One region of the Streptomyces sp. CLCI03 genome, then DNA from elsewhere that is predicted to be linked to it. Evidence: riboswitches for the same ligand, from Rfam matches in the RefSeq annotation. Region 1 holds a riboswitch; the other holds the start of a gene.
The links. Region 1 has a riboswitch for guanidine ahead of ACWG52_RS23405 (DMT family transporter). Riboswitches for the same ligand answer to the same signal wherever they lie in the genome.
Positions count from the first base shown of each region.

Region 2: linked by a shared signal. The riboswitch ahead of ACWG52_RS03345 (Ohr family peroxiredoxin) and the one ahead of ACWG52_RS23405 (DMT family transporter) in region 1 are both predicted to bind guanidine.

Region 1 is NZ_CM132132.1:5,063,189-5,071,230, forward strand. Features, by position in the region: gene ACWG52_RS23350 (PTS transporter subunit EIIC) at 1-891, opposite strand, end outside; partial or broken gene ACWG52_RS23355 (glucose PTS transporter subunit EIIB) at 1,110-1,352, shown strand; gene rph (ribonuclease PH) at 1,457-2,182, shown strand; gene ACWG52_RS23365 (hypothetical protein) at 2,288-2,668, shown strand; gene rdgB (RdgB/HAM1 family non-canonical purine NTP pyrophosphatase) at 2,706-3,320, shown strand; tRNA gene ACWG52_RS23375 (tRNA-Leu) at 3,405-3,480, opposite strand; gene ACWG52_RS23380 (HNH endonuclease signature motif containing protein) at 3,522-3,998, opposite strand; gene ACWG52_RS23385 (HNH endonuclease) at 4,037-4,678, opposite strand; gene bcp (thioredoxin-dependent thiol peroxidase) at 4,829-5,296, opposite strand; gene ACWG52_RS23395 (DUF3618 domain-containing protein) at 5,401-5,721, shown strand; gene ACWG52_RS23400 (GroES family chaperonin) at 5,765-6,106, shown strand; guanidine-III (ykkC-III) riboswitch at 6,149-6,220, shown strand; gene ACWG52_RS23405 (DMT family transporter) at 6,252-6,572, shown strand; gene ACWG52_RS23410 (transglycosylase domain-containing protein) at 6,579-8,042, opposite strand, start outside.
Region 2 is NZ_CM132132.1:722,519-730,560, forward strand. Features, by position in the region: gene ACWG52_RS03325 (AAA family ATPase) at 1-1,048, shown strand, start outside; gene ACWG52_RS03330 (vWA domain-containing protein) at 1,061-2,245, shown strand; gene ACWG52_RS03335 (hypothetical protein) at 2,453-2,644, shown strand; gene ACWG52_RS03340 (SDR family oxidoreductase) at 2,678-3,517, opposite strand; guanidine-III (ykkC-III) riboswitch at 3,762-3,824, shown strand; gene ACWG52_RS03345 (Ohr family peroxiredoxin) at 3,901-4,353, shown strand; gene ACWG52_RS03350 (hypothetical protein) at 4,340-4,774, shown strand; gene ACWG52_RS03355 (peptidoglycan recognition protein family protein) at 4,789-5,583, opposite strand; gene ACWG52_RS03360 (nuclear transport factor 2 family protein) at 5,677-6,150, opposite strand; gene ACWG52_RS03365 (SDR family oxidoreductase) at 6,147-6,881, opposite strand; gene ACWG52_RS03370 (UvrD-helicase domain-containing protein) at 6,997-8,042, opposite strand, start outside.

The sequences.
Region 1 (8,042 bases):
CAGCGCCGCCGCCGGCAGCGCGAACATCATGATCGGGAAGAAACCGGTCAGGAACAGGCCCGCGGTCGGATCACCGTGCAGGAACATGTTGATGTCACCGTGGTACGTCTTCCCGTCCGCCGCCGTGTACGACCCGAACTGGAACCAGACCGGCACGTTCAGGAACTGGTGCAGGCCGATCACCAACAGCGCGCGGTTCGCGACACCGAAGATGCCGCCACCCCAGGCACCGAGCCCCCGCAACCAGTCGGAGAAACTCTCCAGCGCGTCCCCGACCGGCGGCCAGACCCACAGACAGAGCGCCGCGAACGCGATCGCGACGAACGACATGATGATCGGGACCAACCGCCGACCGTTGAAGAAGCCCAGCCAGTCCACCAACTTCACCCGGTGGTACCGCTGCCAGAAATAGGCCGCCAGCAGCCCCATGATGATGCCGCCGAAGACCCCCGGATTCTGGTACGTGTACGCCACGAAGGTGTCGTTCGGCCCCAGGCAGCCACCCCCGATGTCCTTGGTCCCCTCCGGGCAGGCCTTCTGGAACGCGTGCAGCACCCCCCGGTAGACGAGGAACCCCGCCGTGGCCGCGAGGGCCGTCGAACCGTCCGCCTTCTTCGCCATACCGATGGCGACCCCGATGCAGAACAGCAGCGGCAGACCGAGATCCGGATCGAGCAGCGCCCCACCCGCACCCGCCATCACCTTCGCGACGTCCGTCCACTGCAACCCGTCCGCGCCGAACACGTCCGGCTGCCCCAGCCGCAGCAGGATGCCCGCCGCCGGCAGCACCGCGATCGGGAGCTGCAGGCTGCGCCCCATCTTCTGCAGCCCCTGGAACAGGTTGTTCCGCCAATTCGGCTGTGCCGTTGCTTTGGAGCTGCTCACGCTCATCGGCGTCCTCCCTGGCCGGCCCGTTTTGGCTGCCGCAACACTTACGGCACACTGGTGTAGACCAGTTGTGGGCGGGTTGCTGCTGATCGTCATCATTCGACAGAAGCCCGTCATGTGCCTGCGTAGATGGGCCAACCGTGCGTTACCGTGACGAAGCGGACCGTGCAGGTGGGTAGCCATGTACCGGCCGCCGAGACCCGTTCTTCGAAACACTCAGGGAGAAACACATGGCCACCAAGGCTGAGAAGATCGTCGCCGGGCTCGGCGGCATCGAGAACATCGAAGAGGTCGAGGGCTGCATCACCCGCCTGCGCACCGAGGTCATCAACCCCGACCTCGTCGACGAAGCCGCGCTCAAGGCCGCCGGCGCCCACGGCGTCGTCAAGATGGGCACCGCGATCCAGGTCGTCATCGGCACCGACGCCGACCCCATCGCCGCCGACATCGAAGACATGATGTGATCCGGACCTCCTGAGCAGGCCCGACGGACCCCGTCCCGGAAGCCCCGGACGGGGTCTTCGCACACCGACACAGCCCCGGGCCGGCACCGACTAGGCTCGGAGCCATGTCTCGCATCGACGGCCGTACGCCCGAACAGCTCCGCCCGGTCACCATCGAACGCGGATGGAGCAAGCACGCCGAGGGCTCCGTCCTCGTCTCCTTCGGAGACACCAAGGTCTTCTGCACCGCCTCCTTCACCGAAGGCGTCCCGCGCTGGCGCAAGGGCAGCGGCGAAGGCTGGGTCACCTCCGAATACTCGATGCTGCCCCGCTCCACCAACACCCGCGGCGACCGCGAATCCGTCCGCGGCAAGATCGGCGGCCGCACCCACGAGATCTCCCGCCTGATCGGCCGCTCCCTGCGCGCCGTCATCGACTACAAGGCCCTCGGCGAGAACACCATCGTCCTGGACTGCGACGTCCTCCAGGCCGACGGCGGCACCCGCACCGCCGCCATCACCGGCGCCTACGTCGCCCTCGCCGACGCCGTCGCCTGGGGCCAGAAGAAGAAGTTCGTCAAGGCCGGCCGCAAGCCCCTCACCGGCACCGTCGCCGCCGTCAGCGTCGGCATCGTCGACGGCGTCCCGCTCCTCGACCTCTGCTACGAGGAGGACGTCCGCGCCGAGACCGACATGAACGTGGTCTGCACCGGCGACGGCCGCTTCGTCGAGGTCCAGGGCACCGCCGAAGGCGAGCCCTTCGACCGCAAGGAACTCAACGCCCTCCTCGACCTCGCCGCCGGCGGCTGCGCCGACCTCGAAGCCATCCAGCGGGGCGCGCTCGAACTGTAGCCGGCAACCGCCGGGCCCGGCCCGGCGTCCAGGAAGATACGGGCGCACGGTTTCGCCACCGTGCGCCCGTCCTCGTAGCGTCCAAGCCCTCAGGGGGAGAACCGCATGAAGCTCCGCATAGCGGCCGTAGCCGTGGCCGCCGTACTCACCGTCCCGGCCCTGTCCGCCTGCGACGCGATCTCCACGGCCATGGACTGCGCGAACACCGCCGTGGCCATCACGGACGGCGCCAACGACCTCCAGCAGGCCGTCTCCCAGGCGGGCAACAGCCCCCAGGACGCACAGAACGCGCTCAACCAGATCGAGACGAACCTGAAGAAGATCGGCGACCAGACGGACAACGCCGACCTCGGCAAGGCCATCGACTCCATGAACACGGCCGTCAAGAACGTCCGCGCCTCGATCGAGAGCGGCAACACCGCCCCGGACATCCAGCCCGTCGCGGACGCGGCGAGCGAGCTGTCGAAGGTCTGCACCCCGGGCTGATCCGCCCCCCGGGACGGCCCCCGGGATAATGGGGGGCATGACCTCGACGCCCAGCCGCCTCATCCTGGCCACCCGCAACGCGGGCAAAGTCTCCGAACTCCGCGCGATCCTGTCCGACGCCGGCCTGCCGCACGAGCTGGTCGGCGCGGACGCGTACCCCGAGATCCCGGACGTCAAGGAAACCGGCGTCACCTTCGCCGAGAACGCCCTCCTCAAGGCCCACGCCCTGGCCCAAGCCACCGGCCTCCCGGCGGTCGCCGACGACTCCGGCCTCTGCGTGGACGTCCTGCACGGCGCCCCCGGCATCTTCTCGGCCCGCTGGGCCGGCACCCACGGCGACGACAAGGCCAACCTGGACCTGCTGCTTGCCCAGCTCGGCGACATCGCCGACGAGAACCGCGGGGCCCACTTCGCGTGCGCGGCGGCCCTGGCCCTGCCGGACGGCACCGAACGCGTCGTCGAGGGCCGCCTCCTGGGCACCCTGCGCCACACCCCGTCCGGCACGGGCGGCTTCGGCTACGACCCGATCCTCCAGCCGCAGGGCGACACCCGCACGTGCGCGGAACTGACCCCGGCGGAGAAGAACGCCATCTCCCACCGCGGCCAGGCCTTCCGCGCCCTGGTCCCCTTCGTTCGCGCCCTCCTGGGCTGACCGCCGCGTCCTCCGGGCCCCGTGGACGTACCGAAACGCCGAAGGCCTGCCTTCCCGGAGCCCGGGAAGACAGGCCTTTCGTGCTGGTACGCCCGATCGGATTCGAACCGACAGACACGACCACCTAAAGATCGCCGCTCAGCCGTTGGCGTACGGGCGCAAGCCAAGACCACTGTACTTGGTGGCGGCTGGATAGGGGGACTAGCTGCCGGATCTGCGGGGTCTTCCACCGCGGCACCATGTGCTGGTGACCGCGTGACAGTTGGGGCACAGGAGCCGGAGGTTCTCGCGCTGGTCGTTGCTCCAGTCGCCGTCGATGTGGTCGACCTCCAGCGTCATCGGCTGTCCCCGCCAGACAGGGGGCGTCCCGCACATCGAGCAGCATTCGGGGACGCCGACCTCGCGCAGCGCCCGCAGGAGCAGGTGCGAGCGGGTTCGGCGCCGACCGTCGTGCCTCACGAGGATGTCCGCGGCCTTCCGCACGCTGACGGTGCCGGGTTTGCCACGCTGGTGGGCCTGGCCGAGGAAGTGCGTGGTCGACAGGCCGTCCTCGTGGATCCAGCTCCTGAGGGCCTGGTTCATGCTTCCCGAGGGCTCTCGGCCCAGCCGCCGCAGGGTTTCGGCCAGCGAGTGGGACGTGGCAACGGCCTCGCGGAGGATGGCGGCTTCGGGCTTCACGCGCCTCGCGTACGTCCGGCGCCGAGGCGCTGGGTTCGTCATCGCCGGCGACCCTTTGCTCGACCGCGGTAGGTGTCCGTGGCGGAGTGGCAATTCGGGCAGAGCAGCCGCAGGTTCTCCGGTCGGTTGTTGCGCCAGTCGCCGTCGATGTGGTCGACCTCAAGGGGGAGCGGCCGTCCCTGCCAGACGGCTTCGACGCCGCACAGCCGGCACGCTTCGGGAATTCCGATGGCTGTGAGGGCCTGCTTGAGGTGGGCGCTCTGCGTACGGCGAGCCTGCGGGTCTTCCTGCCTGATTAACACCGTTTCCGGGGTCCGCCGGACTTTTGGGCGCCCCGCCGGTGAGGGCAACACGAAATGGGACGTGTCTATCCCGAACGCCTTGACCCTGCGGCTGATGTGGGTGTGGTGGCCGCCCACCACGTCGAGTCCCAGGCGCCTGAGTACCTCGCACATGTTCGTCGACGCGGCAACGGCCTCCGCCAGTACTTCCCGCGTCCACCTCGCCCCGTCCCGCTCGAAGTGCGAGACGTCCACGCCCAGGCTTCGCATGCGGTCGTGCAGATACCTACGCGACGGGCCGTTCGGGTCCACTCCCAGCCGGCGCAGCGCCTCCGTCAGTGTCCGCGCCCCTTCGGCGGCTTCCGCCAGGCGTTCCTTCGTATACGGGCTGATCGGCATACCCGCCCCCCTCCGCTAGGACCGGCCGCGCGTGCGGCCCTCGTACAGAGCAACGACACCGGAAGGCGGACGGTCACGGGCTGTTTCGTCCGATAAGCGGAGCGGCCCGCACCGGATGGGTGCGGGCCGCTCCGGGGGGTGGGGCGGGGGTCAGAGGCCCAGGTCTTTGATGATCTTGGCTACGTGGCCCGTGGCCTTGACGTTGTAGAAGGCGTGCTCGACCTTGCCCTCCTCGTCGACGACCACCGTCGAGCGGATGACCCCGGTGACCGTCTTGCCGTACAGCTTCTTCTCGCCGTACGCGCCGTACGCCGTCAGCGTCTCCTTCTCCGGGTCGCTGACCAGGGTGACCTTCAGGTCCTCCTTCTCGCGGAACTTCGCCAGCTTCTCCGGCTTGTCCGGGGACACGCCGATGACGTCGTAGCCGTGTCCCGTCAGGAAGGACAGGTTGTCCGTGAAGTCGCAGGCCTGCTTCGTGCAGCCCGGGGTCAGCGCGGACGGGTAGAAGTAGACGATCACCTTGCGGCCCTTGTGGTCGGCGAGCGAGACCTCGTTGCCGTCCGCATCGGGCAGGGTGAAGGCGGGGGCGGTGTCGCCCGGCTGGAGTCGCTCGCTCATCGTGACACTCTCCTCGGGAGGGGATCGGTATGCCATGAGACTAAGCTGACAGACTGTTCATGGCGGACTACGCCCCACACGACCACGACGACGGAGGCAGCGCGGTGCCGGAAGCCAGGACCCCCGCACAGATCGAGGCGGACATCGTCCGCCGCCGTGAGCAGCTCGCCGAGACGCTCGACGAGATCGGTGTGCGCATGCACCCGAAGACGATCATCGGGGACGCGAAGGCACGGGTCGCCTCGACCGTCGACCAGACCGCCGGGCGGGCCTTCGCCACGGTGAACCGGCTCGTGACGGATCTGCGGGACGGTCTGCGGCACGACGACGGGGCTCCGCGCGTCGACCGGATCGTGCCCGTCGCGCTGGTCGCGGTGAGCCTGGTCGGGTTGATCGTGGTGTCGGCGCGCCGCAAGCGCGGATGACCCTGAGGGGTACGGGGCGGGCGTGGGCAGGTAGGTTCGTGGCGTGAGCGAGAACACCACCCACGACAAGCTGCCCATCCGCATGTTGCACGACCGCGTGCTCGTGAAGTCCGATCTGCCGGAGGGCGAGCGGCGCTCGGGCGGCGGCATCCTGATTCCCGCGACGGCCGCGGTGGGCAAGCGGCTGGCCTGGGCCGAGGTGGTCGCGGTCGGGCAGAACGTCCGGACGGTCGAGCCGGGTGACCGGGTGCTGTACGACCCCGAGGACCGTGCCGAGGTCGAGGTGCGGGGTGCGACGTACGTGCTGATGCGCGAGCGGGATCTGCACGCCGTGGCCGCGGAGCGGCTGGAGGGGTCGGAGGACTCCACCGGGCTGTATCTCTGAGTTGTCGGAAAAGGGCTGGTGGCGCAGGTCACCGGCCGTTTTCGCGGCCTTTTGCTACGGTGGAGGGGAACCCCGACGAGACGCGCCGTACCGGGTACGACAAGACGACGCACCCCGTATCGCTCGTTGTCTCGGAGGTGCCGTCATGGCATGGGTTCTTCTTCTCGTCGCCGGTCTGCTCGAGGTCGGCTGGTCGATCGGCATGAAGTTCACCGAAGGTTTCACCCGGCTGTGGCCGAGTGTGTTCACGGGTGCCGGGATCGTCGCGAGCATGGTGTTGCTGTCCTACGCCGCGAAGACCCTGCCCATCGGTACGGCGTACGGGGTGTGGGTGGGCATCGGTGCCGCCGGCGCGGCCGTGCTCGGTATGGCGGTGTTGGGTGAGCCCGTCACCGCCGCCCGGATCTTCTTCATCTGTCTGTTGCTGGTCGCCGTGGTGGGGCTGAAGGCGACCTCCGGTCACTGATCCTCGTCATTCGAGGAAGGCGGACGGTGGTCGCAGGCCTTCGGCCGGGCCGCCGTCGCCGCCCTGGGTGCTGCCTTGTGCGCCGCCCTCGGTGTTGCCCTGGCCGGCGCCCTGGGTGCCTTGGGTGGTGCCGGCCTGGTCGCCGCCCTGGGTGGTGCCGCCGTTGTCCTGACCGCCGTTGTTCTGGCCCCCGTTGTCCTGGCCGCCCTGGTTCTGGCCTCCGTTGTTCTGTCCGCCCTGGTTGCGCCCGCCGGTCGTGTCGGTCGGTGAGGGGCGGCGGGTCGGGCGTTCGGGGGTGCTGGGCGAGGGTTCGCCGGGGGTCTCCGGCGGCGGTTCGGACTCCGGCTCGGTCGGCGGTGGGGGTGGGGCGGCGCCGGGCTGGAGTTCCAGGTCGAAGTCGACGGGGTCGGTGCCTTCCAGGGCGGTCTTGGTGTACGCGGCCCAGATGCGGGCGGGGTAGCCGCCGCCGCCGATGCGGGCCTCGCCGAGGGCGCCGTAGAGGGATTCGAGGGTTCCGGTGTCCGGGTCCTGGCCCATCATGGAGATCACGGTGACCAGGTCGGGGGTGTAGGCCGCGAACCAGGCCGAGCGGTCGAGTTCGCCGGTGCCGGTCTTGCCCGCGGCGGGGTGGCCGGCGGCGAGGGCGGCGGTACCGGTGCCGTTGTCCACGACGCTGACCAGCATGGACGTGGTGGTGTCGGCGGCTTCGCGGCTGATGGCCTGGGTGGGGGTGCGCTCGGGGAGGCCGATGGTGTCGCCGCCCTTGGTGATCTTCTCCACGAAGGTGTAGGGGGTGCGGCGGCCGTGGTCGGCGAGGGTGGCGTAGGCCTGGGTCATGTCCAGGACGCTCGCCTGGAGGGTGCCGAGTGCCATGGCGGGGCCGGGGACGAAGTTGGGGGTGTTCTCGGGGATGCCGAGGTCGATGGCGGTCTTCTTGACCTTGCCGGTGCCGACGTCGACGGCCATCTGCGCGTACACGGCGTTGACGGAGAGGTCGGTGGCGGTGTTGACGGTGATGTTGCCGTAGGAGATCTGGCCCTCGTTCTCGGGGGCGAAGCGGATGCGGCCGCCGACGACGGGGCGTTTGTTGTCGCCGCTGTAGATCGTGTTCGGGGTGATCCGGCGGCCGTCCTGGGTGCGGGAGTCGTTCTCGACGGCGGCGGCGAAGACGAAGGGCTTGAAGGTGGAGGCGACCTGGTAGTCGTGGCGGGTCGCGTTGTTCACGTACTGCTTGGTGTAGTCGATGCCGCCGTACATGGCGAGGACCTTGCCGGTGGCCGGGTCGATGGAGACTCCGCCGGTGCGGACCAGTCGGTCGGCCTTGCGCGTCTCGGGTTCGAGTTTGCTGACCATCTGGCTGTCGACGGCGTCGACGAGGGCGCTCTGGCGGCGTTTGTCGATGGTGGTGGTGATGCGGTAGCCGCCTTCGGCGAGGGTCTTGTCGTCGAGGATCTCGTTGTCGACGATGTA
Region 2 (8,042 bases), 4.3 Mb from region 1:
GGGTGAGCCGGGCATCGGCAAGTCCGCCGGCATGGAGCGGCTCGCCACCGCGCTCGACGTGCCGCTGGAGACCGTCATCGCCAGCGTCCACGAGCCCTCCGACTTCGCCGGACTGCCCATCGTCGGCGAGGACCCGGCCACCACGGGGGTCCCGATGGCGCCGCCGGACTGGGCGGTACGCCTCGCTCGCACCGGCCACGGCCTGCTGTTCTTCGACGAGTTGTCCTCCGCCCCGCCGGCCGTGCAGGCGGCCCTGCTGCGCGTGGTCCTGGAACGCCGGGTCGGCAGCCTGGAGCTGCCGGCCGCGGTACGGATCGTCGCCGCGGCCAATCCGCCCGCCAGTGCCGCGGACGGCTGGCACCTCAGCCCGCCGCTCGCGAACCGCTTCGTCCACCTCGACTGGACGCACGACCCGCGCACCGTGGCCCGCGGCATGGCCGGTACCTGGCCCGAGGTGGCGATCCCGGCCGTCGATCCCGCCAAGGCGTCCGGTGCGGTCGCCCGGGCCCGTGGTGCCGTCTCCGGCTTCCTGACCGCGCGGCCGGGTCTGGTCCACCACATGCCGGCCGAGGCCGCCGGGCGGGGCCGCGGCTGGCCGTCCCCGCGCACCTGGGAGATGGCCCTGCGGCTGCTGGCCACGGGGTACGCGGCCTCGTCGGGCCGGGAGGCGCTGGCCGCCGCCCTCACCGGGGCCGTGGGCGAGGCCGCCGGGATCGAGCTGCTGTCGTACCTCGAACACCTCGACCTGCCCGACCCGGACCGGGTCCTGGCCGACCCGGACGCCTTCGCCCTGCCCGAGCGCGGTGACCGGCAGCTGGCCTTCCTCATCGCCGTGGTCGCGGCCGTGCAGAGCGAGCTCACCCGGCCCCGGTGGGAGGCGGCCTGGGCGGTCCTGGCCAAGGCCGTGGACGCGGGCGTGCCCGACGTCGCCGCTCGCGCCGCGGCCGACCTCGCCGCCCTGCGCGACCTCGACTGGCCGGTGCCCGCCGGCATCGACGCCTTCGTGGAACTGCTCCAGTTGTCCGGCTCGCTGCCGGGCGGCGGCTGAGCCCGGCCGGCCGTGCGCCCGGAGTTGGACCGCGCGAAGCTGCTGGCGGCCCGCTACAAGGCGGCCGAGACCCGTCCGTACCTCGCTTCCGCGCTGTACGCCCTGACGGTGGTCCCCTCGGCCGAGGTGCGCACCATGGGCGTCGACCGGTTCTGGCGTTGCTACGTCTCGCCCGCCTTCGTCGAGGCGACCCCGGTCGTCGAGTTGGCCGGGGTGTGGATCCACGAGGTGGCGCACCTGCTGCGCGACCACCACGGCCGGGCCGAGCGGCTGCCCGCCGCGGACCAGCGCGATCCGGTCCGGGTCAACATCGCCCAGGACTGCGAGATCAACGACGACCTGCTGGCCGACGGGCTGGTCCTGCCCGAGGGCCGGATGGAGCCTCGGCTCTACGGCCTGCCCACGGGCGGCCTGTTCGAGGCCTACCTGCCGGCGATCCCCCCGACGCCCCGCGGCCCCGACTGCGGTTCCGGCGCGCACGGCACCCCCACGCCCTGGGAGCTCGGCGAGGACGGCGGCCCCGCCCGGGTCGGCCCGGTGGAGGCGGAGGCGCTGCGCCGGCAGACCGCCGAGGCCGTACGGGCCCACCGGCGCACCCGCGGCCGGATCCCCGCGGGTTGGGCCCGGTGGGCCGAGGAACTCCTGGAGCCCACCGTCGACTGGCGCCAGGCGCTGGCGGGTGCGGTCCGTGAGGCGGCCGCCTGGGCGGCCGGCGCGGTGGACTACACCTACCGCCGTCCCTCGCGCCGCACGCCCGCGCTCGGCGGCCGGGTGGTGCTGCCCAGTCTGCGCAGGCCGCTGCCGCGGGTGGCCGTCGTCATCGACACCTCGGGATCGATGGGCCCGGACGACCTCGCGGCCGCCCTCGCCGAAGTCACCGGCGTCCTGCGGGAGGTGGGCTTCGGCGGCAACCGGATCGCCGTCCTCGCGTGCGATGCCGACGTGCACGCGGTGACGCGGGTGCGCAGCGCCGGCGAGGTGACCCTGGCCGGTGGCGGTGGCACGGACATGCGGGTCGGCATCGACGCGGCCCTGGCCCTGCCCGACCGCCCGAACGTGGTGGTCGTGCTGACCGACGGATACACGCCGTGGCCGCGGGAGACACCGTCCTGCCGGCTGATCGCCGCCCTGGTCGGCGACACCCCGCCGGCGCCCCCGCCCTGGGTGGAGACCGTGCGCGTCACGCCGACCACCTGAACCCGGCACGGACATGGCCGGCAACGGCGCCGGCCCACCCCTCCGTCGTGGCCCTCGTCAACGCCCTTACGCAGGCCTGATATTGCCGGATCGGCAACGCAGGCCCGGTCCTTGACGGCATCCTCCGTCACCCTCTGTGTTTAGCGGCGCGGAATTCGGTAACAAGATGTAGTGACAGGCAGTCAATACTCGACGAAAGGCAGGACCATGAACCTCATTACCGTGCTCATCCTCGTCGCGGTCCTCGCACTTGTCGGTCTTCTGATCGCGGCTCCCAGCGCCACCGTGCGGCGCAACCCCTTCCCGGGCCGCCGACAGCGAGCCGACCACCGGCGCTCCGACGCGCCCCGGTCGACCCGGGTACCCGGCCAGCGGGGCATCCAGCACCACGCGCCCTGACCCCGGGAGCGACCACGGTCGCAGGCCCCGCCGTCAGGCCGGCGGCGGGGGCGGGCCCTGCGTGAGGCTCCGAGCCGCGGCGAACTCCTCGCGGGATGCCTGCTCGGCCAGCTCCAGGTAGCCGTACGCGTCGTCGCCGACCGGGATCCGCAGCGGTGTGGGGTCCTGGGCCGCGACGATGGCGAGGACCCGCTCGGCGAAGTCCTCGGGGCGCCCGGTCTCCGGGTTCTCCGCGAGACCGCGGGCGCCTTCGAGCATCTCGCGGTTGGTCACGTCGTAGGCCGGAATCCGGTGGTGGGCCTCCGTCATGGACGTGCCGTAGCGCGTGGCGAACATCCCCGGCTCCACCACCGTGACGCGGATGTTGTGCGGGGCGGCCTCGACGGCCAGCGCCTGGCTCATGCCCTCCAGCGCGTGTTTTCCGGCGACGTAGGCCGCCAGGCCCGGAAAGGCGATCCGGCCGACGATGGAGGAGATGTTGACGATGTGGCCGTGGCCCTGGGACCGCATCAGCGGCAGGACGAGCCGGGTGAGCCGCCAGGGGCCGACGACCAAGGTCTCCAACTGGTCGCGCAGCTCGGCGTCCGACACCTCCTCGACCGCGCCGAACAGTCCGATGCCCGCGTTGTTGACGAGGACGTCGACACCGCCGAGACGGTCCACGGCGCTGCGCACGGCCTCCTCGCAGGAGGCGGCGTCCCGCAGTTCGAGCGGGATCGGGACGATGCGGCCGGGCCAGGCGGCGGCGAGGTCCTCCAGGTCTGCGGTCTTGCGGGCGGTGACCGCCAGTGAGTCCCCGGCCCGGGCGGCGGCCGTGGCCAGCGCCTGCCCGAGGCCGGAGGAGCATCCCGTGACCAGCCAGCGTCGTCCCATCGTTCCCCCGAGGCGAGTGAGTTGTTCCGGACCGTGGTGGTGACGGTCATGGTCGTGGGGCGGCGGCCCTCGGTCATCCCCTCCCGCGGGGGCGTGCGGAGGCGCGCGGGCGCACCCACGGGCGCGTACGGCACGTCCCGCCCGGGCGGCGCCGGGACGGACGCGGCGCGCCGGCCCACCGCCCGCGGGTGAGGTACTTCACCGTGGGGGACGTCCCGGACCACCGCCGGCGTTGCTAGATTGTCCGGCGGCCGGTCCACGGCCCCGGACGAGATGCGCCGTACCCGGTTACGCACGACGACGCGCGAGGTACTGACACGAGCAGTGCCGTCCGCTGTCCGCACCCGGGCAGCGTCCTCGTCGAGCAAGATGGGCCGAACAGCATGACCGTGCCACTCACCCGCAGCCTGTACCGGACGACCGCGCACGCCGCCGGGGGACGTACCGGATCCGTCCGTACGGACGACGGACGTCTGGACGTCCGCCTCGCCCCGCCGCGCAAGAAGGTCCCCGGTACCACCAATCCCGAGCAGCTGTTCGCGGCCGGGTTCGCCGCGTGCTTCACCTCCGCGCTCGCGGAGGTCGCCGCCGAGTTCGGGGCGGACGCCTCCGCGGCCCGCGTGGCCTGCGAGGTCCAGCTCGGCACCACGGACACGCCCGCGGGCTACGGCCTCGCGGTGACGCTCACCGTCAGCCTGCCCGGGTGGCGGGCGGCGGACCTCCAGCCGCTGCTGCACCGGGCGGACGCCGTCTGCCCGTACGCGCAGGCCGTGCGCGGGAACGTACCGCTGACGCTGCTGGCCGTGGACGAACCCGCTGCCGATGACCGCGCCTGAGCCCCGGCACACCGGGCCGGGCGTCCCCGTGCCCGAGCGCGGCGCCTGGCTGCGGCGCGGCATCAGCCGCGACGGCGGACCCCTGATCGAGGACCGCGAAGTGGTGTGGCTGCAGGCCGGGGCGTTCTACGCCGACAGCCGCGGCTTCGCCGGTACGACGTCCTTCGACGGCTCCCGGACGCGCTTCCACCACCTCACCGGTGAGCCCGGCGAAGACACCGGCACCTTCCGGTGGGACGGTACGAACCTGGTCGAGCGCGGCACCAATCCGGACGGCAGCACCTTCCTGGAGATCTGGACCCCGCTGCCGGACGCCGACGGCGCCTGCGGCTCCTGGTCCGGCCCGGACCACCACGTGGTGCGCGTCGGCCGCCACGTGGTGCACGTCGATTCCCATGCCGGTACGTACTGGCGCCTGTGACCCCTCGCGGGCCGTCAGGGCAGCAGACCCGCCGGGAGGTACTCCTCGTACGACGAGGACGGCCGGCCGGTGACCTGGCGGACCAGGTCCTCCAGGGGATCGACGGCCTCCTGCGGCGCGGGCGCGCCGAGGCGGGCGGCGACATCCTTGCGGAGGGTCGGCAGCTGGGCGTAGAGGCGGTCGCCGGGGCAGGAGGTGGCGTTGAAGTCGCGGTGGCCGTAGATCTCCGACGCGGGCAGGCCGTACTGGTCGCAGATGTGGGCGCACAGGTCGGCCAGCGCCGCGTACTGCGCCGCCGGCGGGGCCTCCGAGGTGTACGTGCCCTCGTTCTCGATGCCGATGGACACCGTGTTCTGGCCGACGCAGTGCGCCGCCCGCACCTGGCGGGAGCCGGTGCGCAGCTCCGCCAGGCTGTTGTGGCGCCCTTCCAGTACGAAGGCCCCGCGGCTGACGGTGAAGTGCTGGCCCGTGTCGATCCAGCCCTGCGCGTCCATGTGGTAGGTCTGGATCGCGCGGGCGAGGGCGTAGGCGCGCTGCTTCGAGTAGTCCGTCACGTTCGCCGTCGCCGTGTGGTGGACGATGATCCGCTCCGGGCGGTTGGCCAGGACGACGACGGGTTCGGACGCCGCGCGCGCACCCCAGGTGGCGCAGCCGATGATGTCCGGGGTGGCGGCGGAGTACGCCCGCCCCGCCGCGGCGAGCGGCAGTGCCGCGGCGGTGGCCAGGGCGAAGGCTCCGGTGAGGACCGAACGGCGTGAGTACGGCGCCGCGGCGCGCGCCGACGGCTGGTGCAGTGCGGAGAAGGTCATGCGGCGCCATTGAAGGGGACTCCCCCCGCGCCGGCCTCGCCGACACACCGCGCGACCCCCGGGAGTGTCCCCGACCGGCCGCGCCCGGGCGGCTCACCGGCCGAGGCTCGGTGGTGTCTCCTCCCCGTCGGTCCACCGGACGCCCAGCCGTTGGCGGGTCAGGAGCCAGCCGCCCCCGGGAGCCCGGCGGAATTCCCAGTCGTAGGGGCCGCCCATGGAGGTGGGCGACGTGCTCCGGTCTCCGCCCGTCACGGCGACGAACCACATGTACCCGACGCCCGTGGCCCGATCCCCCTCCACGTGGAAGTCCATGTTCAGGATGTGGTGTTGCATGTGCGGGAAGTGCGCCTCCGCCTGCTCCACCTTCGCCCGGATCGCCTCGCTCCCGTGGATCTCCCCCCACGGCTCGAACTCCAGCACCGCGTCCTTCGCCCAGCACTCGATCCAGGCCCGCCAGTCCTTGCGGTCCAGCGCCCGCCAGCCGCGGATCATGAGCCGCCGCAGTGCTTCCTTGTCCTCCAGGACCCGCAGCCGGCGCAGCAGGTCCTCGTACGGTCCGGCGGTCACTGCGCGCTCGCGGCGGGGCGTACGACGATCTCGTTGACGTCGACCTCGGCCGGCTGGGCGACCGCGTAGGCGATGGCTCCGGCGATGGCGGACGCCGGCAGCGCCACGGCGCGATAGGCCGTCATGGCCTCCCGCGCGGCAGGATCGGAGATGCCTTCGGCCAGCTCGGATTCGGTCACGCCCGGCGAGACCAAGGTGACGCGGACGGTGCCGTCCGACTCCTGGCGCAGCCCCTCGGATATCGCGCGGACGGCGTACTTGGTGGCGCAGTAGACGGCCGCGGTGGGCGACACCTCGTACGCGCCGACGGAGGCGACGTTCACGAAGTGCCCGCCGCCCTGGGCCCGCATCACGGGCAGCGCGGCGGCGATCCCGTGCAGCACCCCTCGCACGTTCACGTCGATCATCCGGTCCCACTCGTCGACCTTCAACGCGTCGAGCGGCGAGAGCGGCATCACCCCGGCGTTGTTGACCAGCACGTCCACCCGGCCGTACCGGTCGCGAGCGGCGGCCACGAAGGACCGCACATCGGCGGCGTCGGTGACGTCCAGTCGCCGGAACGCCGCGGTACCGCCCGCCTCGTCGATCTCCCGGCCGAGCGCGTCGAGCCGATCGGTGCGCCGCGCGCCCAGGAACAACCGGTGTCCGTCGGCGGCGAGCCGCCGGGCCGTCGCCTCCCCGATCCCGCTGCTCGCTCCCGTGATGGCCACGACCTTGGCTTCGTTCCTCATACCTGCCCTACTCCTCGTCGGAAGCGGATCACTCCGTCCGACCGAGTCTGGGCACGCCGCCGTCGGCCGACCAGGACGCGTCACACCCTGGCGACGCGGCCTGGACGGTGGTCTCCTACCCGGTGGTGACGCTGCCGAGCCACAGCAGGTCGCGGGCGCGGGTCATCGCCACGAAGAGCCGGCTGCGCAGCAGTTCCGCACGCTCCCGGGCCGTCTCGGACGTCTCCGTACCGGCCGGCGTACCGTGTCCGGGGACCGTGTCGTGCCGGGGCAGGAAGACGTGCTTGAACTCCAGACCCTTGGCCCGGTGATAGGTGCCCAGCTTCACCGCGTCGACGGCACGGCCGTCGTAGTGCTCCAACTGGCATACGGGAATACCGGCCTGGGTGAGCAGCCGCTGGTAGTCGCCCACGGCGCGCATGGACGGGCACAGCAGCGCGGTGTCGGCGAGGGCGCCCTCGGGCAGGGAGCGCAGGGCGTCCAGGAGCTCCCGGTCGTGGGCTTCCACGGTGGGCCGGGTGACGCGTACGACCTCCCCGTCGTGGTAGGTGAGGTCGACGTCGCGGCGGCCCGAGGTGCGCAGGCCGTCGAGGTCCTCGAAGGCGTCGTCGGCGACGACGGTGAGCGCCGCGTCCAGGATCTGTTTGCTGTTGCGGTAGTTGGTGCGCAGCACCTGTCCGCGGTCGCCCCGGATGTCGATGCCCGCGTCGGTGAGGCGGAACCCGCCCGGGTAGACGGTCTGCTGGCCGTCGCCGACGAGCAGCAGGCCGTTGGGCACGTCACCGACGAGCGCGTGCAGGAGGCGTACGCCGACGAGCGTGAGGTCCTGGACCTCGTCCACGATGACGGCCGCGTACGGAGGTCCTTCGCGGCGGCGGGACGCTTCGGCCAGGGCGAGGGAGAGGACGTCGTTGAAGTCGTGGACGCCGCGCTCGCCGCGCAGGGATTCGTACGCCTCGTAGAGCTCCCACACGGCTTGGCGGTGCGTGCGATGCAGGCTCGCCCTCCGCCGTCGCCTGGAGACGGCCGCGTACTCCTCGAAGCGGGTGAGGCCGCGTCCCTTGATGACGTGGTCGATCTCTTCGTGCCAGTAGGTGGGGGCCGGGTCGAGCGCGGCCAGTCGGCTCGCGCGGCCGACGTTCTTCCAGGCGAGGCTGAAGG